DNA from 3 places in the Streptomyces sp. XH2 genome. Region 1 is predicted to be linked to each of the others. Evidence: riboswitches for the same ligand, from Rfam matches in the RefSeq annotation. Region 1 holds a riboswitch; each other region holds the start of a gene.
What was found. Region 1 has a riboswitch for cyclic di-AMP ahead of ACOTKD_RS29805 (transglycosylase family protein). Riboswitches for the same ligand answer to the same signal wherever they lie in the genome.

Region 1 (7,709 bases):
CACCTCGGGCTCCACGCCCAGGATGTCCACCACGCCGCGCACGAAGTCCTCGCGGTTCTCGGCGTCGCGCGAGGCGGAGGTGGCGACGAAGCGCACCCGCTCGGCCTTCAGCTCGCGGATGACCTCCGCGAACTCCCGGCAGGCCGCGAACGTCCGCTCCAGGGCCTCGTCCGCCAGCCGGCCCGTGCGGTCCACGCCCTGACCCAGGCGGACGATCGTCATCCGGCGGTCGAGCTCGGTGAACGCACCGGTCGCCGGGTCGAGGTCGGCGACGAGCAGGCGGATGGAGTTGGTGCCGCAGTCCACGGCGGCGACGCGGGTCACTGCTCGTCACCCCCGTCCGGGGCGGCGCACGGGGTCACGCACGGGCCCTTGGCCCACCACTCCGGCAGCAGCGCCAGCGCCTCGTCGCCGAACGGGTTCACGCCCGGACCCGCGACCAGCGAGTGACCCACCAGCACGTGCAGGCACTTGACCCGGTCGGGCATGCCGCCCGCGCTCGGGAAGCCCTCCAGGACCTCGATCGCGTCGCGGCGCCGGAGGTAGTCCTCGTGCGCGGCGCGGTAGGCGGCGGCGAGCTCCGGGTCGGTCGCCAGCCGGTCCTGCATCTCCTTCATCAGGCCCGAGCCCTCCAGCGTGCCGATCGCGGAGGCGGCGCGCGGGCAGGTCAGGTAGTACGTCGTCGGGAACGGCGTGCCGTCCGGCAGCCGGGGGGCGGTCTCGACCACGTCCGGCTGACCGCAGGGGCAGCGGTGGGCGATGGCGCGCAGCCCGCGCGGCGGGCGGCCCAGCTGCTCCTTGAACGCCTCGATGTCGGCGGCGGTGGGCTCGGTGGGCTCGGTCTGGGGCGGAGGGGTGTCCATGTGCTCGCTCGTGTCGTCTTCGCTCGGTGTTGTCGGCCGGTTCGCCGTTGTCGGCGTTCGTGAAGGGGCGGGACGGGGGCGTCAGCGCGGGGTGTCCGCGGCGTCCACACCGTCCCACAGATTGCTGTACCAGGGGCGGTCGGCGGCGCCCTGGTCCCGGGGCCGGCGGGCGGTGCCGCTGCCGTCGACCACGCTGTAGCCCGTCTCCCCGGGGCGCAGGTAGTGCAGGTGCTCGCGCGCCTGCTGCTCGACGTACGCCGGGTCCTCCAGCCGCGCCTTCTCGTCCTCCAGGCGCTGCACCTGCTCGCGGGCCCGCTCGGACTGGCGGCGCTGGTCGGCGATGTCGGAACGCTGGGTGACCCACTGGCGCATGGGGTAGGCGAGGGCGACGACCAGCGAGCACACGACGAGCGCCAGCAGCGCCGCGCGGCCGGTCAGCCGGCTGCGGCGCGGGCCCCGGGCGCGGTAGACGCGGGCCGTGGGGCCCTGGACGAGCACCGAGCCGAGTGCCCTGAGCCTGGTCGCGGTGGAACGGTCCGCCGCCACTTCGCCTCCCCGAGGTCCTGGTCGCCCGCAGCCCCGCTACGAACGTACGTCCCCGGCCACGGTACGGGACCGTGGCCGGGGACGTGGTGAGGCTGCGGTTCTGAGGCCGTGTCAGCCCCGGGGGCAGCGGCCCCCGGGGTTCCCGGCCCCCCCGGGACGTCAGCCCTTGAAGCGCGGGAAGGCGCTGCGGCCGGCGTAGACCGCGGCGTCGTCCAGGATCTCCTCGATGCGCAGGAGCTGGTTGTACTTGGCGACGCGCTCGGAGCGGGCCGGGGCACCGGTCTTGATCTGGCCGCAGTTGGTGGCGACGGCCAGGTCGGCGATGGTGACGTCCTCGGTCTCGCCGGAGCGGTGCGACATCATGCACTTGAAGCCGTTGCGCTGGGCCAGCTCGACGGCGTCGAGGGTCTCGGTCAGCGAGCCGATCTGGTTGACCTTGACCAGCAGGGCGTTGGCGGCGCCCTCCTCGATGCCGCGGCCGAGGCGCTCCGGGTTGGTGACGAACAGGTCGTCGCCGACGAGCTGGACCTTGTCGCCGAGCTTGTCGGTGATGGTCTTCCAGCCGTCCCAGTCGTCCTCGAACAGCGGGTCCTCGATGGAGACCAGCGGGTACGCCTCGACGAGCTCGGCGTAGTACTCGGTCATCTCGGCGGCGGTGCGGGACTTGCCCTCGAAGGTGTAGGCGCCGTCCTTGTAGAACTCGGAGGCGGCGACGTCGAGCGCGAGCGCGATGTCCTGGCCGGGGGTGTAGCCGGCCTGCTTGATGGCCTCAAGGATGAGGTCGAGGGCCTCGCGGTTGGAGCCGAGGTTCGGGGCGAAGCCGCCCTCGTCGCCCAGGCCGGTGGACAGGCCCTTGGCCTTCAGGACCGACTTGAGGGTGTGGTAGACCTCGGTGCCCCAGCGCAGGGCCTCGGAGAAGGACTCCGCGCCGATCGGCGCGATCATGAACTCCTGGATGTCCACGTTGGAGTCGGCGTGCGAGCCGCCGTTCAGGATGTTCATCATCGGAACGGGCAGCAGGTGCGCGTTCGGGCCGCCCAGGTAGCGGAAGAGCGGAAGGTCGGAGGCCTCGGAGGCGGCGTGCGCGACGGCGAGGGAGACGCCCAGGATGGCGTTGGCGCCGAGCGAGCCCTTGTTGTCGGTGGCGTCCAGGTCGAACATGGCCTGGTCGATCAGGCGCTGCTCGGTGGCGTCGTAGCCGACGAGCTCCGGGCCGATCTGCTCGATGACGGCCAGGACGGCCTTCTCGACGCCCTTGCCGAGGTAACGGTTCTTGTCACCGTCGCGGAGCTCGATGGCCTCGAAGGCGCCGGTGGAGGCGCCGGACGGCACGGCGGCACGGCCCGTGGAGCCGTCGTCGAGGCCGACCTCGACCTCGACCGTGGGGTTGCCTCGCGAGTCGAGGATCTCGCGAGCTACGACGACGTCGATGGACGGCACGAGGGTCTCCTTCGTGTGTGTCTGAGGTTCTGCAGCACGAGCCTAACGGGCGCCGGAGGCTCACCTCGCCGTTGGACCGTGTTTCCGGGCCGTGAAACCCGAAAAAACCGCAAAATCAGCACAACAGCTCAAATGCCGAGTTTGCCGCACACTTGAGGAATTTCCGTAAAACGACAAAGAGGGGCGGCCCACTCGCGTGGGCCGCCCCTGTCAGCTCGGTCAGCTGAGGTGCAGCTTCTGGCCGACGTAGATCACGTCCGCGTCCTGGACGATGTCCTTGTTGCGGTCGTACAGCTTCTGCCAGCCGCCCTTGACGTTCTTGGCGTCGGCGATCTTGGAGAGGGTGTCGCCCTCCTTGACCTCGTACTCGCCGTCACCGACCTTGTAGGACTGCGGAGCGGTGTGGCTCGGCGCGGCCGGCTTCGGGGCCGGGGCCTCTTCCCGCTCGGTGGTCTGCGGAGCGGTGCGGCTGGGCGCGTGCTTCTTCGGCGCGGCCTGGCGCTCGCTGCGGTCCGCGTGGGACTTGCCCGAGACGGTGCCGCCGGCGCGGGAGGACTTGGCGGTCGTGCCGGAGCCGGAGGTGTCGGCACCGGCCTTGGCGCCGCCCACGGTCATACCCGGCACCGCGCAGCCCCAGGCGCCCGGGCCCTGCATGGCGAGCAGCTTCTCGGCCACGGCGATCTGGGCGCTCTTGGAGGCGTGGTCGGCGCGGTCGGCGTACTTCTGGCCGCCGGCGGCGTTCCAGGAGGACTGCGAGAACTGCAGACCGCCGTAGTAGCCGTTGCCGGTGTTGATGGCCCAGTTGCCGCCGGACTCGCACTCGGCGACCTTGTCCCACGTCTGAACGGAGGCGGCGTTGGCGGAGGTGGCGACCATCAGCGGGGCGGCCACGGCGGCGCCGGCGACACCGGCGAGCGTGACGATACGGACGGCCTTGGACGGACGGCGGTGCTTGCCCTTGGACATGAGTCGTTTCCTCACCGACGCCTACGAGGTGAGCTGTCGGGTTCGGGCTGTGAGTTCGCCCGGCCTCGTGTGCGAGCTCTGCGAGCACACTCGGCTTCACCCCTAGCCGGTCCCGGTCCAGCGACCCGCTTCGGGCCGAGGAGCCGTTCCCGGCGCCTACCTTGGTTCCCCCGCTCCTGCCTACGGCGCTTGCGCGACGACTCCAGCGGCCGTCGGCAGGATTCGGCGTGACGACCGTGGTGCTCGCGGTGGCGAGCGGTCACGACGGTAAACACAGTAGAGGCAAGGGTTCAAACCCCTCTTTCCAGCCACAGTCGCCCCTGGTTACCCAGGGGAACACTACGTTTCCGCAGGTAGGAGGGGGTTTGCCAAGTTGGGGAAGGTGACATTCCGCCAACTGGCAAAGAGACCCATGTCTCACTTTCGACTGGAACGGACATTCGCCGCGAACTGCCGGTCTATTTACCGACCTCGAGCTTCTGACCAGGACGGATCAGGTCGGGATCGGTTCCGACCGCTTTCTCATTGTGGTGGTAGAGCGACTGCCAACCACCCTTGACCGCATGCTGTTCGGCAATGACTGACAGGTTGTCACCGGGACGCACGGTGTAGTCGGTGGCCGTGGGACTGCCGGTACGGCCTTCGCCGCCGCCGCGCGATGAACGGGTGTCGTCCGAACGTGACGGATCGGCACGGTGCTTGCCCGTACCGGCTTCGACGCCGTCGGACGCCTGCCCCGCCGCGGAACCGGAACCGTCCTGGGTGCCCTGGGACGGCGTCGCGGGGGACGTGGGGATCGAGGTCGGGTCGTCCGTGGGGGACGACGAGGGCTTGCGGTGCCGGCCTTCTCCGGGCTCGCCGGACTTGCCGTCACCGTCCTTGCCGTCACCCGGCTTCGTGTCTCCCGGCTTGGGCGACGAGGAGTCGGGGGACGAGCTGCCGGAGGGCTTGCCCGAGGGGGTGCCGGAGGGGGTCCCGGAGGGAGTGCCGGACGGCTGGTCCGGCGACGGCGTGCCGGACGACGGCTGAGCGGAAGGCTCCGTCGAGGGCTTCCCGGACTGCGAGGGGGCCGTGGAGGGCTTCTCCGGCTTGGCGGACTTGTCCGGCTCCGACGGCGTGGAGTGCGAAGTGGTGCGCTCCGGGGCGCGTGATGGCGTCGAGTCGCTCGCGGGGGCGTGCGTGCCGCCCGGGTTGACGTCGGCCTTGGTGCCGCCCGAGGTGAGGCCCGCGCTCGCGGCACAGCTCGACCAGGAGCCGTTGCCGCTGCTTTCGAGGATCTGATCGGCGACGGCGATCTGCTGCGCACGGCTGGCGAGGTCGGGCCGGGGGGCGTACTCCCGGCCGCCGTGGCGCTCCCAGAGGTCCTGGGTCAGCTGCAGTCCCCCGTAGGTCCCGTTTCCGGAGTTCGCACTCCACAGGCCTCCGCTCTCGCACTGGGCCACACGGTCCCAGGTGCCGGCGTCGGCGGCGGAAGCGCCGGTGGCCGCGAGCAGCGGCATGGCGATTCCGGAAGCGGTCACCCCTGCGGCGACCACGATGGCGGGTATCTGACGGGGGCGGCGATGTCGGCCGGTTCCGGGTCTCATGGGCGCTTGCCTCTCGTGTGGCGTCGCAACGGTCTTTTCGGAATGGTCGTTGAAGATAGCGACGCCCCACCGCAGTCACAAGCCGGTGTAGCGGAGGTCACGCCGAGGTCACGCCGGGTGACGAGAGGTCAGGCGGGCCCGGATTTGCGGTGGTTTGCGGGGCGGTACGGGTCAGCGTTTCGCGCCCGGAACGCCCTGGGATCCGCCCTCGGAACGACCCTCAGGAAGTGCCCTCGGGAAGGCTCCCGGGAACGCCCCCGGGAAGGCCCTCGGGCGTGAAGGCCACGGGGAGGGTGCGCAGGCCGCGCATGATGAGCCCGCCGCGCCACCGCAGGTCCTCCGGTTCGGCGTTCAGCCGCAGGTCGGGAAGGCGCCGCAGGAGCGTCGCGAGGGCGGTCTGACCCTCCAGGCGCGCGAGGGGCGCGCCGAGGCAGTAGTGGATGCCGTGGCCGTAGCCGAGGTGCTGGTTGTCGCGCCGGGAGAGGTCGAGGGTGTCGGGGTCGGCGAACCGCTCGGGGTCGCGGTCGGCGGCCGCGAGGACGACGAGGACGGGGTCGCCCTCGGCGATGCGCTGACCGCCGATCGTCAGGTCCTGCGTGGCGAACCGCCAGGTCGCGAGCTCCACCGGGCCGTCGTAGCGCAGCAGTTCCTCGACGCCCGTGGCGAGCAGGGTCTCGTCGCCGTCGGCGAGCGCGCGCTGGAGGCGCTCGCGCTGCTCCGGATTGCGCAGCAGGGCGTAGGTTCCGTTACCGATCAGGTTCACAGTTGTTTCAAAACCCGCAAAGAGCAGGATGAAGGCCATCGCCGCGGCCTCGTTCTCGGTGAGGTGCTCTCCGTGGTCGCTTGCCCTGATGAGTCCGGAGATCAGGTCTTCGCCGAGATCCTCCCGCTTCCGGTGGATCAGTTCCGCGAGATACGTCCGCATCTTCTTCACGGAACGGGCCACTCCGCCGCGGGGGCCGCCGCCGTGGCGGATCATCATCCCGGCCCAGTCCCGGAAGTCGTCCTGGTCCTCGGGCGGGACGCCGAGCATGTCGCAGATGGCGTAGATGGGGAGCGGGAACGCAAACTCGTGGATGAGGTCCGCTTCCCCCTTGCTCGCGAACCCGTCGATGAGCCGGTCGGTCAGCTCCTGCACCCGGGGCGCGAACTCGGCGACGCGGCGCGGGGTGAACGCCTTGGAGACGAGGCGGCGCAGCCGGGTGTGGTCCGGGGGGTCGATGTTGAGCAGGTGCGTCATCAGGTTGGCGCTGCGCTCGCCCGGGATGCCGACCTTGCCCTTGCCGTGGGCCGACTCGGAGTGGTGCACGGGGTTCTTCGACAGGCGCTGGTCGGCGAGCGCCTGGCGGGCGTCGGCGTACCGGGTGACCAGCCAGGCCTCCACTCCGCTGGGCAGGGCGGTGCGGTGCACGGGGGCGTGCTCGCGCAGCCAGGCGTACGCGGGGTAGGGGTCGGAGGCGAACTCCCAGGTGAAGAGGGAGGGGGCGGGGGCGGGCGGGGTGTTCGTGTCGTTCGCGTCGTGCACCCCTTGACGCTACTAGGGGGGAGTCGGGGCGGCTCAGTGGTGGCGGCGTGCCGGGCCGGTGCCGTACGGCCCGGAAGCGGGCTTGGTGGTGACCGGGGCGGCCTAGTGGTGACCGGGGCCGCCGCTGCCGAAACCGCCGCTGCCGCCAGGGTTCCACTTCTTCCTCTCCTCGGAGAGCTCCTCGGGGTGGCTGCCGGGGTTGTGGATCTCGTGCGGCAGGACGCGCTCGCCGTTCGCCTCGGGATGCAGCTCGTCCGCCTCACGGTGCTCGGTGACGTACCCGACCTTGTTCTCCTCGTCGTCGTTGTGCCCCGGCCCGTGGTCGGGCGAGGTGGGCCCGGTGTCGTGCTCCTGCCGGGTCTGCCAGGCGCCCTGCCGGCGCTGGGGCTGGGAGGGCGGGGGCGGTTCCTCGTCACGCTTCTTGAAGCCCTTGACCACGGCCATGATCAGCAGGGCGACGACGAAGAGGCCGACGACGAACTGGATGATCCCGCCGGCCCAGTGCGGCGCGGCGAGGTCGGCGAGGTGTACGTACTGGATGCGCATGACATTCCGGGTACCCGCCCGCCGCCCGGACAAGACGGCCCGTAGGCCGAACGGGTGCCCGAGCGGAAGGGCCACTCCGGCATGTGCATACTTGCGTTCGAATTTTGGTCTTTTTGATCATTCCCTTATCTCGGCAAGTCTCTGCACGTCTCTGCACAAAGGAATCCCCTGTGGACATTCGCCCCCGCCGGGTCGCCCTCGCGGCCCTCGTCGCCGCCTCGTCGCTGCTGCTCGCCG
Region 2 (7,709 bases), on a different contig from region 1:
GCTCGCGCTCGTTCTCGTCCCCACCCGCGAGCTGGCTCAGCAGGTCACCGACTCGCTCGCCCCGTACGCCACCGCCGTGAACCTGCGGACGGCCACGGTCGTCGGCGGCATGTCGATCGGCCGCCAGGCCCAGACGCTCGCGCGCGGCGCCGAGGTGCTCGTCGCCACGCCGGGCCGCCTCGCGGACCTCATCCAGCGCGGCGACTGCAAGCTCGGCGACGTGCGGATCACCGTCCTGGACGAGGCCGACCAGATGGCCGACATGGGCTTCCTGCCGCAGGTCACCCGGCTGCTCGACCAGGTCGACCCGGAGGGCCAGCGGATGCTGTTCTCCGCGACCCTCGACCGCAACGTCGACCGGCTCGTCCGCCGCTTCCTGTCCGACCCGGTGACGCACTCCGTCGACGCGTCCGTGGGCGCGGTCGCCACGATGGACCACCACCTGCTGCACGTCACCGAGACGGACAAGAAGGACACGGTCACCCGGATCGCCGCCCGCGACGGGCGCGTGATCATGTTCGTGGACACCAAGCGCGGCGCCGACCGGCTGGTGAAGAAGCTGCTCTCCGAGGGCGTCCGCGCCGCCGCGCTGCACGGCGGCAAGAGCCAGCCGCAGCGCAACCGCACGCTGGACCTCTTCCGTACGGATCAGGTCACGGCGCTGATCGCCACGAACGTCGCCGCCCGCGGCATCCACATCGACGGCCTCGACCTCGTCGTGAACGTCGACCCGCCCATGGACCACAAGGACTACCTGCACCGCGGCGGCCGTACGGCGCGCGCGGGCGAGTCCGGCACGGTCGTCACGCTGGTGCTGCCCGAGCAGCGGCGCGAGATGAGCCGGATGATGGCCACGGCCAAGATCTCCCCGAACGTCGTCACCGTCGGCCCGGACCACCCGGAGCTCGTGCGCATCACGGGCGCCCAGGAGCCGAGCGGCGTGGCGGTCGTCATTCCTCCGCCGGTGCCGGCCCAGGCGACGCCGCGCAAGCGCAGCGGCGGGGGCTCGGGTGCCTCCGCCGGAGCGGCCGGCGGGGCTGCGGCTGCTGCCGGGTCGCGCGGGTCCCGGGGCACGCGCGGGTCGCGTGGCGGTCGTGGACGCGGTCGCGGGGAGGGCTCTGCCGGGGCTTCCTCTTCCGGTTTTGGTTCCTCTGGTTCCTCTTCCGGTTCCTCCTTCGCCGGCGGTGCCGGTCGTGGTGCGGGCTCCGGCGCGGGCCGCGGTGCCGGTGGCGGCGCGGGCCGTGGGGCCGGCGGCGGTGCCGGGCGTGCCGGTCGCGGTGGCAACGGGGGCGGGGGCGCACGGCAGCGCCGCGCGTCTTCCTGACGGCCGGGGGCCGGTGTCCGGCCCCTGACTGCCCGGGCCCCTGACTGCCCGGGCGCCTGACTGCTCGGGCGCCTGACTGCTCGGATGCCTGACTGCTCGGACGGCGGACCGGTCGGGCGGCGGACCGGTCGGGGTACTGACCGGTCGGGGTACTGACCGATCGGGATCCTGACCGGTCAGGTACCTGAGTGCCCGGGCTCCTGGCCCGGTGAGTTCCCCGATCGGCCGAGCACCGTTCGCCCGGTGACCTCCCGCCCGGAAGGGTGGGAGGGGTGAGCCGAACTGCCTGCCGCGCCGCGGGGCGCACCGTCCGCCGCGTTGCCCGTAGGCTCCCGGCCTTCCTGATCACCGGCGGCGCCCTCTTCGGGCTCGGGGCGCCCGCGAACTACACCTGCGCCCCCTTCCTCTCCGCCGCCCCCCTCGTGGCGGCGCCCCTGCACACCCTCCGCGCCACCGTCGCGGCCGCCCTGGCCGCGGTGGCGGTCGCGGTCGGCCTCGTGATCTACCACCGGCCGTCCGACACCGGTGAGGCGCTGGCCGAGATCGCCACCATCGGCACGGTCTCCCTGGTCGCACTGGGCATCAACCGCATCGCCCGCCGCAGCGACCAGCAGCTCGCCTCCGCCCGCGGCATCGCGGAGGCCGCTCAGCGCGCCGTCCTGCCCGCGCCTCCCTCCCGCATCGGCGGCCTGCGGGTGGCCGCGCGCTACGTGGCCGCGCACGCCGGCGCCCGGATCGGCGGGGATCTGTACGCGGTCCAGGACACTCCTCACGGCGTACGGGCCGTCGTCGGCGACGTCCGCGGCAAGGGCCTGGGCGCGGTCGAGGCCGTCGCCGTCGTGATCGGCGCCTTCCGTGAGGCGGCCGAGCAGGAGCCGACGCTGGAGGGGGTCGCGGGGCGGCTGGAGCGCGCACTGCAGCGGGAGGGCGCGCGGCGCGGGAACCTGGACCAGTACGAGGGCTTCACCACGGCCGTCCTGGCGGAGCTGCCGCCGGGGCAACCCGTACTCCGCCTGCTGAACCGCGGCCACCCGCCGCCGCTCCTGCTGCACGCGGACGGGCGGGTCGGCGCGGCCGACCCCACCGTGCCCGCCCTGCCGCTCGGGCTGGGGGACCTGGGGGTGTGGGCGGACCGGGCCGAGGAGCGGGAGTTCCCCGCGGGGTCGATGCTGCTGCTGATGACGGACGGGGTGACCGAGGCCAGGGACGCCGACGGCGCGTTCTACGACCCGCGGGCGGAGCTGACGGGTCGGCAGTTCAAGAGCCCGGAGGCGCTGCTGGACAGCCTGGTCGCCGAGGTCACGCGTCATTCGGGCGGTCAGGCGGCCGACGACATGGCGCTGTTGGCGATCCGGCGCGGCGAGCGAATCGAACAGCATTTCGTGGAAAGCATCGACAGGCTCCGTGGGCGGACGTCCTGTGAAGAGCTGTCAGGGAGAGCGGTGGATTCGGGCTTTCGGCTTGGAATCCACCCGGCATGTCTATTAACGTTCGATAACGGAGCGCGGTCGTCGCAACCGCCACAAGAGGCGGTGCACCGTGCGCCTTCGCCGAATCCCGCGGGCACAGCACCATCTGATACACCGGCACGTTCTGGGAACCGGGGAACCACCACCCTGGGGTGAATCGGGCCGCACGCGGCCCGTAGGAGACCTTCCTGCTCCGAACCCGTCAGCTAACCCGGTAGGCGAGAAGGAAGGAAAGGAGTGCCTTCGTGGCATCCAACGAGCCTGCCGATCCTTACGAGCTGCCCGCCCCTTACGAGCCTGCCGCCTCGTACGAGCGCACCTCGTACGAGCAAGCCGCTTACGAGCACACCTCGTACGAGCGCGCCTCCTACGAGTCCTACGGGCACGCCTCCTATGAGCAGGCCTCCTACGACCCGCCGCTCGTACCGGCGTACGCACCGCCGTACGAGCCGGACCCGGAGCCGTCGCACGGGGCGGACCGGCCCGCGCATGAGCGGTCGTACGAACCCTCCGCCTTCAGCGCCTTCTCGTTCGGCGCGGGCCGCGGGCGCCACCGCGTCGTCAAGCAGCGCGGCGGCACGATGGCCCGCAGCGGTGCCGTGCTCGGCGTGGGCGTCATCGCGGCGGTCGGCGCGGGCGGGATGGCGAGCGCCCAGGAGCGCCCGGCGGCCTCGATATCCGTGCCCGACCTGGCGCAGCTGCCGGGGGTGGGCTCGTTCTTCGCGGGGAGCGCGGCGGGCACGGCCGACTCCCTCGGCGAGGAGACCGGTGCGGCTGCTTCCGAGGTGGCCCAGGAGGCGGCGAAGGCGGGTGAGGCGCTCCGGGCGAGGATCATGGAGCAGGCCGATCACCAGCAGGGCGTGGCCGAGGACGAGGCGCAGGCGGCCCAGGTGAGGGTGGCCGCGGCGGCGCAGAAGCAGGCGGCGGAGCGCAAGGCGGCCGAGGCGGAGGCGGCGCGGACCGCGGCGGCCGCGGCGGCGGAGCAGAAGCAGGCGGAGCAGGGCCGGACGCCGGAGCGGACGCAGGCGCAGACGCGGACTCACGAGCGGACGCCGGAGAAGACAGAGGAACGGGCCCCCGAGAAGAAGCAGGCCGAGAAGCAGGCCGCGAAGCGGACGGAGAAGAGGGCGAGCTCGGGCAGGGCCTCCGCCCGTCGTTCCGGGCAGTCCGGAGCGTTCACCCTCCCCGTCGGCTCGTACACCCTGACGGCCGGCTTCGGGCAGGCGGGCAACATGTGGTCCGCGCACCACACGGGCGAGGACTTCGCCGCCCCGACCGGCACGCCGGTGAAGGCGGTGGGCGGCGGCACGATCACCCAGGCCGGCTGGGCGGGGGCGTACGGCTACCGCATCGTGCTGAGGCTCGACGACGGTACGGAGCTGTGGTTCTGCCACCTGTCGTCGATGGTGGCCACGTCGGGCAAGGTCGCTGCGGGCCAGGTCATAGGCCGGGTCGGCGCGACGGGCAACGTCACGGGGCCGCATCTGCACCTGGAGGTCCGGCCGGGCGGTGGCGCACCGATCGATCCGCTGGGGTGGCTGCGGGGCAGGGGCCTGCAGCCGTAGCCGACGGCGCTGCCGGGCGAGCGGAGCCGAAACGGAATACCTGCTCCGGTAAGGACGCTGAGATGATGCATGGCTGACATCCACAAGAAGATCGGCAACCTCTCCGTCCACCCGCTCGCCCTCGGCGGCAACGTCTTCGGCTGGACGGCGGACGAGGCGGAGTCCTTCGCGGTCCTCGACGCGTACGCGGCGGCGGGCGGCAACTTCATCGACACCGCCGACGTCTACTCCGCCTGGGTCCCGGGCAATCAGGGCGGCGAGTCGGAGACCGTCCTCGGCAACTGGTTCGCCTCGCGCGGCAACCGCGCCGACATCGTCCTCGCCACCAAGGTCGGCGCGGGCGTCCCCGAGCCGCGGGGCCTGCGCGCATCGGTGATCAAGTCGGGCGTGGAGGAGTCCCTGCGCCGCCTCCGCACCGACTACATCGACCTCTACTACACGCACTACGACGATCCGTCGGTGCCGGTGGAGGAGTTCATCACCGCGCTCGACGCGCTGGTGAAGGAGGGCAAGGTCCGCGAGATCGCGGCCTCCAACATCACGCCGGAGCGCCTGCAGGAGGCCCTGGAGTTCTCGGACGCCTCGGGTCTGGCCAAGTACGTGGCGATCCAGCCCCACTACAACCTGGTCTCCCGCGACACCTACGAGGGCGCCCTGGCGTCCGTGGCGGCGCGGCACGGCCTGGCGGCGGTCCCCTACTGGGCCCTGGCCTCCGGCTTCCTCACCGGCAAGTACCGCCCCGGGGCGGCCGTGGACAGCGCCCGCGCGGGGGCGGCCGGCAAGTACCTGGAGTCGGAGCGCGGCCTCCGGGTCCTGGCCGCCCTGGACCAGGTAGCCGCGGCCCACGACGCGGAGCTCGCGACGGTGGCCCTGGCCTGGCTGGCGGCCCAGCCGACCGTGGCCTCCCCGCTGGCCAGCGCCCGCACGGTGGACCAGCTGCCGGCGCTGCTGGCGGTGGCGGACCTGAAGCTCACGGAGGAGGAGCTGAAGAGCCTGACGGAGGCGTCGGCGTAACCGATGAGGGCCTCGGGCGGAAAAGACGCCGCCCGAGGCCCTGTCCTGCTGATCAGGCCCGGCTCTCCACCACCCAGGAGGCAAGGGCCACCCCACCGGCAACGGCGAACACGGAAGGCCAAGCCCCGATCTTCTTGGCCAGCGGATGAGACCCGCCGAACGCGGCAACGTACAGCCCGGTCAGCGCCGCGGCCTTGGGCGCCCCGACCGCCCCGGCCCACTGCCGAGCAGCCACCCCACCGGCCACAGCCAGCGCAACCCCACCAAGCGGCCGCTTCTTGGTCCACCGGGCAACCGCGTACCCACCAACAAGCCCACCCGCAGCAACCACACCCGCAGGAACCCGAGCCATCCCGCACCTCCGCATCAAGAAACCCAACGGTTTCGAGGCTACGCCGGGCTGCTGTCCAGCGTTGTGCGCGGGCCAGCAGCGCAGATCAACCAGCAGCGATGGTGGAGTACGTCCACACGTCGGCCGGCATCTCGTGCTTGAGCTTCCAGATGATGCCCATGGGGTTGCTGCCCTCGTGCGAGACGTACTCAGCCGGGCCCAGCAGCATCCAGGGCTGTGCGCCACCTATGTCGTTCTTCTTGTACCGGCGGACAAACAGGAAGACGTCTGAGCCCTGCGCCTGGTGAGTCTGGTACCGGACGCCTGTGGGCGAAGTGCTGGACGTCTGGTTCTGGGACTCCCAGTGGAAGAGCTCAGGGCTCCTCGCGTAGTCCTTGTAGCGCGTCTCCGGAGAGAAGTCCTTCTCATCTTTCTCAAGGGTGATGAGGAGAGCATCTACCTTGGCGTCCTGGCACCACTTCACCCCCTCACGGAAATGACCAGGCAGAAATCCTCCCAGCTCCGCTGCTCCCAGGGCGGGAAGGATCTCTTCTCTGCTGTAGGAGGCGTGCACGGTCAACGGGGTGTTGGCACGAGAGCCAATGAGCTGGACGGGGAGGTGCTGCGTGTGAGCGAGGTTGTAACTCAGAACCTGTCGCAGTTCGCTACGAAATGCTGTTTGGCCAGCAAGCGTACGGAAGCCTTCGTCGTATGAGGTGAAGTTACCGCCGAGTGGCCAAAGCGTGAAGAAGAGCATGCGGGCGTACGCCCGTTCGCGCTCGTCCAAGGCCTCGTACGTAGGGGCGCCGTCTTCGAGAAGCCGGCTGTAGGCAGTTACACGGTCGGGGTCGTCGACGTGGAGGAATGCTGCGACGCGCTTAAGTAGGGCCTCTTCGCCTTCGGGTCCGCCCTCGGGCAGGAGGCGGGCCCTGCGCAGCAGTCGCGTCCAGGAGTTGCCCGAGCGGTAGAGCTCCTTGAGCTCGCGCTGGCTCTCGCGAAGGTAGTCCGGAAGCTTGGGCAGAGCGTAGGCGGCAACCTCTCTCGTCAGCTGTGTGACGTTGACGTTGATCTGATTCTTGATGTTCTCCAGAATGCGTTTCTTGGACTTCCGATCGAGCACGATCTGGCAGCCGGAGGGCAGCAGCGGGAAGTCCTGCTCCATGTTGTCGACCAGGCGCTTGCGGGTGAGGTTGGTCAACGCGCGGAACTGCTCTTCGAAGCGGAACTCCTTGCGATGTTGCCCGATGAAGTCGAGGACCGTGAGGACGGCCTTGTCGGGCGTACGTCGCAGGCCGCGGCCGAGCTGCTGGAGGAACACGGTGGCACTCGAGGTAGGCCTGAGGAGGAGCAAGGTGTCCACGTCGGGGATGTCCAAGCCCTCATTGAACAAGTCGACGGAGAAGAGGATCTGGATCCTTCCGTCCCGCAGCTCGGTCAGAGCTTGAGCACGCTCGAAGGGCGGTGTTGAGCCGTCGAGGGCCTGGGCGTTGATGCCAGCCTGCTGAAAGAACTGAGCCATGAAGCGCGCATGGGCCACTGATACGCAGAAACCTAGGGCGCGCATGCTGCTTGGGTCAGTCACCTTGTCTTGTACGGCCTTGGCGACGAGGCGGGCCCTGGCGTGATTGCCAGTGAATAGCTTGTCCAACTCGTTTGTGTCGTAGGCTCCACGTTTCCACGTGAGACCTTCCAGATCCACGCTGTCGGCGATGCCGAAGTAATGGAAGGGGCTGAGTAGGTCATTTTCCAATGCCTCCCACAAGCGCATTTCAGCTGCGATGCGGCCGTCGAAAAACTCATCTTGAACGTTCTGGCCATCCATGCGCTCAGGTGTCGCGGTCAGGCCTAGGAGTTCTGTCGGCTTGAAGTGGTCCAGGACGCGTCGATAGGTCGGTGAGGCGCCATGATGAAACTCATCAATGACGATCACGTCGAAGTGATGCGGCGCGAAGCGTTCTAGAGCTTGAGCGGACAGGGACTGGACACTGGCGAAGACATGCGTCCAT
Region 3 (7,709 bases), on a different contig from region 1:
GTGCCGTCCAGTACAGCTGGCCCCGGTCCGCGATCGCCCCGGCCGTCTGCAGCGCCTCGATGCGCTCCTCGTAGTCCGCGAGGCCGTGGAAGTACGGGGGCGGGCCGCTGACCGGCCAGCGGCTGTAGACCACGGTCCGCCAGCTGGAGAAGCCGGTGTCCTGGCCGTTCCACAGCGGGGAGTTGCCCGCCATGGCGACGAGGACGGGCAGCCAGGGCCGCACCCGGTTGAGGACCGCGACACCCGTCTCGCGGTCGGGGATGGCGACGTGGACGTGCATCCCGTGGACGAACTGCTCGTCCACGAGCTGGGCGGCACGCGTCCGCATCGCCAGATAGCGCGGGTTACCGGTGACCGGGATGGGCTCGGGGCCCGAGCACGGCGCCGTACCGCAGGCGGCGATCCGGCAGCCGGACCGCTTGGCGGCGGAGCTCAACGCGTGGCGCAGCCGCAGCAGGTGCCGGCTCGCCTCGGCGAGATCGGAGCAGACCGGAGTGGCAACTTCCACCTGGGCCTGCAACAGCTCCGCCTGAATCTCCCGCTCGTTCACGACCGGATCCAGGTCGACCGCCGCCCGGACCTCGTCGGCCAGGGGAACCGGCAGTGCGGTGGCCGGGTCGAGCAGAAGATACTCCTCCTCGATCCCTAGGGTGAGCATGCCGTAGGGCTACCCTCGGGCCCTCGCGGCGAACCGCACGGACCCCGCCGCCGCTGCTTTCTGACGCAAAGACGCCCTGCCGCGACCCCGCTCACCTCGCCTTCCGGGCCTTGCCGAGGTGACTCGAATCAGTTCTTCAACTGCCTTTTGATAAACGGGATTTCCCGCCACTCGTGATGCCGGGTAACACCCCGGTTCCACGGGGCGACGCGAAGTGAAGAAGTTCACAGAAGCACCTTTCGGCTCCGAATTCCGGCGGTCCGTGATGCAGGATCGTGCATCGAACAACAAGATCCCGTCACCGAGGCGGGCGACCCGGGCGGACGCCGAGTCCTGCCGCCGTACCGGGTGCGGAGCAGAAGCGAATGGATCGGCAGGAGCGGGAGACCCGAGCACGGCGGACCACGATGGCGGTGGTCCTTGGGGTGAAGCCATTTCAGGTGGCCGGGCAACTTCGACAGCCCGAACCCGACAGGTCATCTTTCGCAGGCGGATGACGAAGGGTTTTGGCATGTCTGCGTTCCCTGGCATATCCACGCTCATGTCCCGCGCCGGTGCCGCCTCCGTGGTCACCGCCGCCACCGTGACCGCGTCCATGCTGCTCCCCGGCATGTCGGCCGAGGCGAGTGCGGCCACCCCGGGCGCCGCCGCCCTGAAGGTCGCGGCCTCCAAGCAGGGCTCCCCCTACCAGTACGGCGCCGCCGGCCCCAACCGGTTCGACTGCTCGGGTCTCACGCTCTACTCGTTCAAGAAGGTCGGCAAGAACCTGCCGCGCACCGCGGCCGACCAGTACAACAAGACCCGGCACATCTCCTCCGGCTCCCGCCAGGCGGGCGACCTGGTCTTCTTCCACTCGGGCAGCAACGTCTACCACGTCGGTATCTACGCGGGTAACAACAAGATCTGGCACTCGCCCAAGCCCGGCACCTCGGTGCGCCTGGAGAAGATCTGGTCCGGCAGCGTCTGGTACGGCCGGGTTAACTGACCCCGGCCGGACGCGGCCGAACCGGGCCGGGGCGACCCCACCCCGGCCCGGCGACCTCCAAAGAGCCCTGTGCGGGCGTCCCCGGAGGAGTGCGTCAGGGCAGCTGCGCCCCGTACGCCTGCAGGGCCTCCGGTACGGGCTGGAAGAACGTCTCGCCGCCGGAGGAGCAGTCGCCGCTGCCGCCCGAGGTGAGGCCGAGGGCGGTGTCGCCGGCGAAGAGCGCGCCGCCGCTGTCGCCCGGCTCGGCGCAGACCGAGGTGCCGATCATGCCCTCGACCGCGCCCTCCTGGTAGTTGACGGTGACGCCGAGGGCGGTGACCTGGCCGTCGTGGACGCCGGTCGTGCTGCCGCTGCGCTGCACCGTCTCGCCGACGGTCGCTTCCCCGGCCTTGGCGATGTTCTGCGTGCCGCCGTCGTAGAGGTCCACCGCGCTGGGGTGGGCGATGGACGAGGTGTAGCGCACGAGCGCGTAGTCGTGGCCGGGGAAGGTCGAGCTCTCGGTCACCCCGATCTGGGCGCCGCCCTGCGTGGCGGACCAGGTTTGCGAGGCGTTGCCGCAGTGCCCGGCCGTGAGGAAGTACGGCTTGCCGCCCTTGGTGACGTTGAAGCCCAGGGAGCAGCGCACGCCGCTGCCCCAGATCGCGTCGCCGCCCGCGATGAAGGGGCGGAACGTCCCGGCCGTCGTCCGCACGGCCACCTTGTCGCCGAGGCTCGCGACGACCTTGTCGAGGCGGTCCTTGCGGGCGCCGGTGACGGTGCTGTCGGCGGTGACGACCACCTTGTTGAGGCGCGGGTCCACTGCCCAGGCCGTGCCCGGAATGGACGCATCCGACTTCAGCGTCCGCCGGGCCGAGGCGAGCTCGGCCGCGGAGTGGCGCACGATTCTCGGGTCGGCGCCGGCGGCCCGCACCCGAGCGGCCGCCCCCTCGTCGAGGACGCCGACGACGAGCCGGCCGCTCCCGGCGTCGTAGTACGTGCCGGCCGAGTCCGCACCCAGGTCGGCGGAGATCTTCCGGGCGAGCTCCGAGGCCTGCGGCGACGAGAGCTGACGGGGCGCCGGTGAGCTCGCGTGCGCGCTGGGGAGCGTGAGCGCCGCGGCCGTCAGGGCGACCATCGCCGCCCCGGCGGCGGCCGTACGGCGCGTGGAGATGCAGGAACGTTTCACTCGTGGCCTCCTGTGGGGGAGTGCCCGGCGGCGCGACGGACGCCCGGGCGTGATGGAGGAGGTGCGTACGTGCGTGCGTTGTGCGTGTGAGTGCTGGATGCATGTCGTGCGCGTGCGTACTGCGTGTGCGTCGTGCGCGTGCGTGCTGCGCGTACGTCGTGCGCCCGCCTGACGCGCACAGGCCGGACATGGTGCGCGACAGGCCGATGAGATCGTCGCGTCCATGTCAAGAACGGTATACGGGCGAGTATCCCGAGGCGGCGAGCGGAAGTTCAAGAGCGACATTCGGTCGTGCGAACGGTCCCGGCGGGAGACCTCCGGCGGCTCACGCGTACCGGAAGCCTTGCTTCTGAACGGGGGTGACGCGTACGGACGGCGGCCGGGCGGTGAGCGGACGACGAGGGGGGCGCCTGTCCGGTATTCGCTCTCCGCAGGCCCTGGATACCGGGGCCCGGGGGCGTCCTTTGCACAGTTTTAACGGCCGGGGACGGCAGAACGCCTGCACAAACAAGGCCGGGGCCCGCCGTTCGCACGGCGGGCCCCGGCCCCGTCACGCGTGGCTACTGGGCGCCCGACGTGTGGGTCGGACGGATCGGGCCGCTGCCCCCCTGCCCCTGCGCCCCGGCACCCTCCACGTGCTCGACCGGCTGGTCCAGCTCGGTCGAAATGGCCTGCTCGGACGGCGTGGCAGCCGGCCCGGACGGCGCGGCGGCCTGCTCGGCGGGGGCCCCGGCCTGCTCCGTGTGCTTGGGGTCCTCAGCGGTCATATCGAACTCCTGTGTAGAAGGCGCGCCGTGACGCGCCGTGAAACAACGGTGCCAGCAGTATGTATCGGCCCCATCAACGGACGATCAACGCCCCCTTGCCGGCCCGGGCCCGCCCCCGCCCGCCCACCGGGCCGCCCGCGCGTCCGACGCCTGCTCTTGTAAGGGACACTGAGGTACTGTCACCGCTGTCGCCGGACGGATCCGGCACGGCACGCTCGGGGGAGACATGCGGGATACAACGGAGCCTTCCGCTCCCCTGCTCCATTTCCAGCTGCTCGGCCCGGTCCGCGCACTGGCGGGCGACCGCCCCGTGGACCTGGGCGCGCGCCAGCAGCGCGCCATGCTCGCCGTCCTCCTGCTCCGCGGCGGCGCCACGGTCTCCAGCGACGAGCTGATCGACGCCCTGTGGGGCGAGAACGCACCGCCCCAGGCCCTCGGCACCATCCGCACCTACGCCTCCCGCCTGCGCGCCCTCCTCGAACCAGGCCGCGCCGCCCGCACCCCCGCGACCGTCCTCGTCTCCGTGGCCGGCGGCTACGCCCTGCGCGTGGCGCCCGAGCGCGTCGACGCCCACGTCTTCGAACGCCTCCTGGCCGAGGCGGCCGCCGCCCGGAGCGCGGGCGACACGGCCACGGCCCACGACGCGTACGCCGCCGCACTGGAGCTCTGGAACGGCACCCCCCTGGCCGGGCTCCCGGGCCCGTACTGCGAGCGCCAGCAGGACCGGCTCTCCGAAGCGCGCCTCGCCGCCCAGGAGGGCCGCTCCGACTGCGCCCTCGCCCTCGGCCGGCACGCCGAACTCGTCCCCGAGCTCACCTCGCTCGCCGCCGAACACCCGCTGCGGGAGAGGCTGCGCGCCCAGCTGATCCTCGCCCTCTACCGCTGCGGCCGCCAGGTCGACGCCCTCGCCGCCTACGCCGACGCACGGCGGCTGCTCGTCGAGGAACTCGGCGTCGAACCCGGCCCGGAGCTGACCCGCCTGCACGCCCAGGTCCTGGCCGGCGACCCCGCGCTCGCCCTGCCCGCCCCCGCGGCGACCACGGCCCCCGCGCCCGCCGAAGGCCGGCACCCGGCCGGCGCCCCCTTCCAGCTGCCCGCCGGCATACCCGACTTCACCGGCCGCGAGGACCTGCTGAGCGAGGTGCGCGGCGCGCTCACCGCGGCCGCCGGCCCCGCCGTGCCGATCGCCGTGCTCACCGGCATCGGCGGCGTCGGCAAGACCACCCTCGCCGTCCACGCCGCCCACCTCGCCCGCCCCGACTTCCCCGACGGCCAGCTCTACGTCGACCTGCGCGGCACGAGCGCCGACGCCGCGGACAGCGGCAGCGTCCTCGCCCACTTCCTCCAGGCCCTCGACGTCCCCGAGCCCGACATCCCCGACGACCTGGAACAGCGGGCCGCCCTCTACCGCTCCGTGCTCGCCGACCGGCGCGTCCTGCTCCTCCTCGACAACGCCCGCGACGCCGCCCAGCTCCGCCCCCTGCTCCCCGGCACCGCCGGCTGCGCCGTGCTCGTGACGACCCGCTCCCGGGCGGTCACCCTCGGCGGCGCACGGCAGTTCCACGTCGGCGTGGCGAGCGAGGCCGAGGCCCTCTCCCTGCTGGCCGCCATCGCCGGCGAGGAGCGCGTCAGCGCCGAGCCGCGCGCCGCGAAGGACCTGGCCGCCGCGTGCGGCCACCTGCCGCTCGCCGTCCGCATCGTGGCCTCCCGCCTCGCCTCCCGGCCCGGCTGGACCGTCGCCTCCCTCGTCGCCCGCCTCGACGACGAACGCCGCCGCCTCGACGAACTGCAGGCCGGCGACCTCACCGTGGAGTCCACGTTCCGCCTCGGCTACACCCACCTCCCGGCCGACCAGGCCCGGGCCTTCCGCCTGCTGGCCCTCGCCGACGCCCCCGATCTCCCCCTGGCCGCCGCGGCGGCCCTTCTCGACCGCGACGACTTCACCGCCGAGGACCTCGCCGAGGGCCTCGCCGACGCCGGCCTGCTCGAGTCGTACGCCCCCGGCCGCTACCGCTTCCACGACCTCCTCCGGCTCTACGCGCGTCGCCGCGCCGAACGCACGGAGACCCCCGAAGACCGCCGCGCCGCCGTCGCCCGCCTCCTCGACCACCTGCTCGCCACCGTCGCCAACGCCTCCCGCATCCTCGAACCCGACCACGCCCTGCACCGCCACCTCCACCCCGTCACCACCCCCGGCACCGGTTTCACCGGCGCCGACGAGGCCCGCCAGTGGCTGCGCCGCGAGCACGTCACGCTCGCCGCCGGCCTCGCCCAGGCCGTCCGCGAACTGCCCGGGGCGCTGCGCCCCGCCGGTGACCTGCTGCTCACCTGGTCGGGCCTGATCGAGGGCCCCGCGCACCGCGACGAACTGCGCCGCCTGTCCGAGCTGACCGCCGTCGCCGCACACACGGCGGGCGACCCGCGCGTCGAGGCCCGGGCCCTCTACGCCCTCGGCAACCTGCACTACTACACCGACGTGTACGAGGCCGCCGAGCGCGAGCTCTCCGAGGCCCTGCGCCTCGCGGACGCCGCCGGCGACCCCATGTGCCGCCACCTCGCCGCCAACGCCCTCGGCATCCTGTGCTTCGCCACCGACCGCCCCGCCCGCGCCCTGCCCCTCCTGGAGCAGGCCCGCCGGCTGTGCGACGCCTTGGACGACAAGGGCAGCGAGGCCAGGGTCCTCGCCAACACCGCCCGCGTCCGCCTCGCCCTCGACCGGCCCCGCGAAGCCGAACGCGACGCCGCCGAGGCCGTCCGCATCGCTGGCGCCACCGGCAACGGCCCGACCATCGCGCTGACCCTCTACCAGCACGGCTGCGTCCTCCACAAGACCGGCCGACCGGACCTCGCGGCCCGTCAGCTCCAGGACGCCCTCGGCTCCTTCATCGAGCAGCAGCAGCGCGGCTGGGAGGGCCTGGCCTGGGCCCGCCTCGCCGAGTGCCGCCTGGCCGAGTGGCGCGACGAGGACGCGGTCTCGTGCGCCGAGCAGTCCCTGACCATCGCCCGAGACCTGGGCAAGACCTACTGCGAGGGCCTGGCCCTCGCCGTCCTCGGCCGCGCCCGCACCCGCCTGGGCGACCCGGCCCGCGGCCACGACCACCTCCGCGAAGCCCTCACCCTCTTCGAACGACTGGGGGTGCCTGAGGCGGCTTCGGTGCGGGAGCTGCTGGCCGGGGCGCCCGTACGGACACGGTGACCGGCGGAAGGAACTCCGAGCCGACCGTCAGCGCGCGGCGCGGCTGCCCGTGCCTCCGTTGACCGGCTGGACGGCCGGCCCGGGGTCCGGGAGGTTCTTGAAGAACTCGGAGGACTCCCGGCGGCGGATCTTGAACACCGCGTCCAGCAGGGCGTTCGCCGAGCGGGGCGAGCCGTCGGTGCCGTCCGGGCCGAGGCCTCCCGCGCACCACTGGAGATAGACGCGGGTGAGCTCGATCTCCGTCTCCCGCAGCAGTATCCAGGAGACGTCCCAGCGGTAGAGGCTCTTCATGGCGGTGGTGACCGCCACCAGGAACCCCGCGCCCGAGATCGCGGCGCCCTTGCCGGGGAACTCGAGCGCGGTCAGGACCGGCAGGGCCGCGCCGGCCAGGATCACCAGGGCACCGCTCAGGCGGTAGAAGCGCCGGTGCCAGGTGGCGCGGATGTCGTAGAAATCTATGACCTCCCGGACGTAGCGCTCGGTCGCGGCGGTGAACCCCTTGTCGGAGTTCCGCCAGCGGGGCGCGGAGAATCTCAGACCCAGTTTCCTCAGCACACTCTTCCTCGCACTCACTCGCACTTGCTCGTTCACAGGCCCGGCCTCGTTCACAGGCCCGGCCTCATTCACGGATCCGACGGCTGCGGCGCATACGCCGACGGCAGGTATCCGGAGAAGAAGACGTTCGTCACCGACTCGCGCGCGGCCCGCTCCTGCTCCGGCGAATGGACGGTCCACCCGATGACGGGCAGCCCCCGCCGCTGCCAGAAGCGCAGGGCCCGCGACGGCAGGGCGTCCAGTTCGAAGCTGAGGAAGCCGGGACGGGAGACGGCGTTGGTGGCCATGGACCGGCCGACCGTGCGCAGGACGGGCGGCGCGGACCGGAGGGCCCCCGCGATCTGCCCCACCGGTACGCCGGGGAGCGCGCGTCGCAGCCGGTA

Region 2: it holds a riboswitch for cyclic di-AMP, as region 1 does, so the genes downstream of both, ACOTKD_RS27045 (M23 family metallopeptidase) here and ACOTKD_RS29805 (transglycosylase family protein) in region 1, are expected to answer to the same signal.
Region 3: it holds a riboswitch for cyclic di-AMP, as region 1 does, so the genes downstream of both, ACOTKD_RS10510 (C40 family peptidase) here and ACOTKD_RS29805 (transglycosylase family protein) in region 1, are expected to answer to the same signal.

What each region holds. Positions count from the first base shown of each region.
Region 1 is NZ_JBMMMZ010000015.1:225,819-233,527, reverse strand. It holds gene ACOTKD_RS29825 (exopolyphosphatase) at 1-324, opposite strand, end outside; gene ACOTKD_RS29820 (DUF501 domain-containing protein) at 321-863, opposite strand; gene ACOTKD_RS29815 (FtsB family cell division protein) at 945-1,409, opposite strand; gene eno (phosphopyruvate hydratase) at 1,569-2,849, opposite strand; gene ACOTKD_RS29805 (transglycosylase family protein) at 3,069-3,815, opposite strand; cyclic di-AMP (ydaO/yuaA leader) riboswitch at 3,819-4,013, opposite strand; gene ACOTKD_RS29800 (transglycosylase family protein) at 4,274-5,335, opposite strand; gene ACOTKD_RS29795 (cytochrome P450 family protein) at 5,622-6,926, opposite strand; gene ACOTKD_RS29790 (DUF6479 family protein) at 7,029-7,472, opposite strand; gene ACOTKD_RS29785 (hypothetical protein) at 7,643-7,709, shown strand, end outside.
Region 2 is NZ_JBMMMZ010000013.1:311,238-318,946, forward strand. It holds gene ACOTKD_RS27035 (DEAD/DEAH box helicase) at 1-1,324, shown strand, start outside; partial or broken gene ACOTKD_RS27040 (PP2C family protein-serine/threonine phosphatase) at 1,588-2,682, shown strand; cyclic di-AMP (ydaO/yuaA leader) riboswitch at 2,896-3,029, shown strand; gene ACOTKD_RS27045 (M23 family metallopeptidase) at 3,039-4,358, shown strand; gene ACOTKD_RS27050 (aldo/keto reductase) at 4,428-5,372, shown strand; gene ACOTKD_RS27055 (hypothetical protein) at 5,425-5,724, opposite strand; gene ACOTKD_RS27060 (DUF3427 domain-containing protein) at 5,810-7,709, opposite strand, start outside.
Region 3 is NZ_JBMMMZ010000004.1:230,446-238,154, reverse strand. It holds gene ACOTKD_RS10515 (carboxylate-amine ligase) at 1-658, opposite strand, end outside; cyclic di-AMP (ydaO/yuaA leader) riboswitch at 1,003-1,165, shown strand; gene ACOTKD_RS10510 (C40 family peptidase) at 1,170-1,643, shown strand; gene ACOTKD_RS10505 (S1 family peptidase) at 1,738-2,808, opposite strand; gene ACOTKD_RS10500 (hypothetical protein) at 3,369-3,575, opposite strand; gene ACOTKD_RS10495 (AfsR/SARP family transcriptional regulator) at 3,802-6,771, shown strand; gene ACOTKD_RS10490 (DUF4231 domain-containing protein) at 6,799-7,326, opposite strand; gene ACOTKD_RS10485 (glycerophosphodiester phosphodiesterase family protein) at 7,395-7,709, opposite strand, start outside.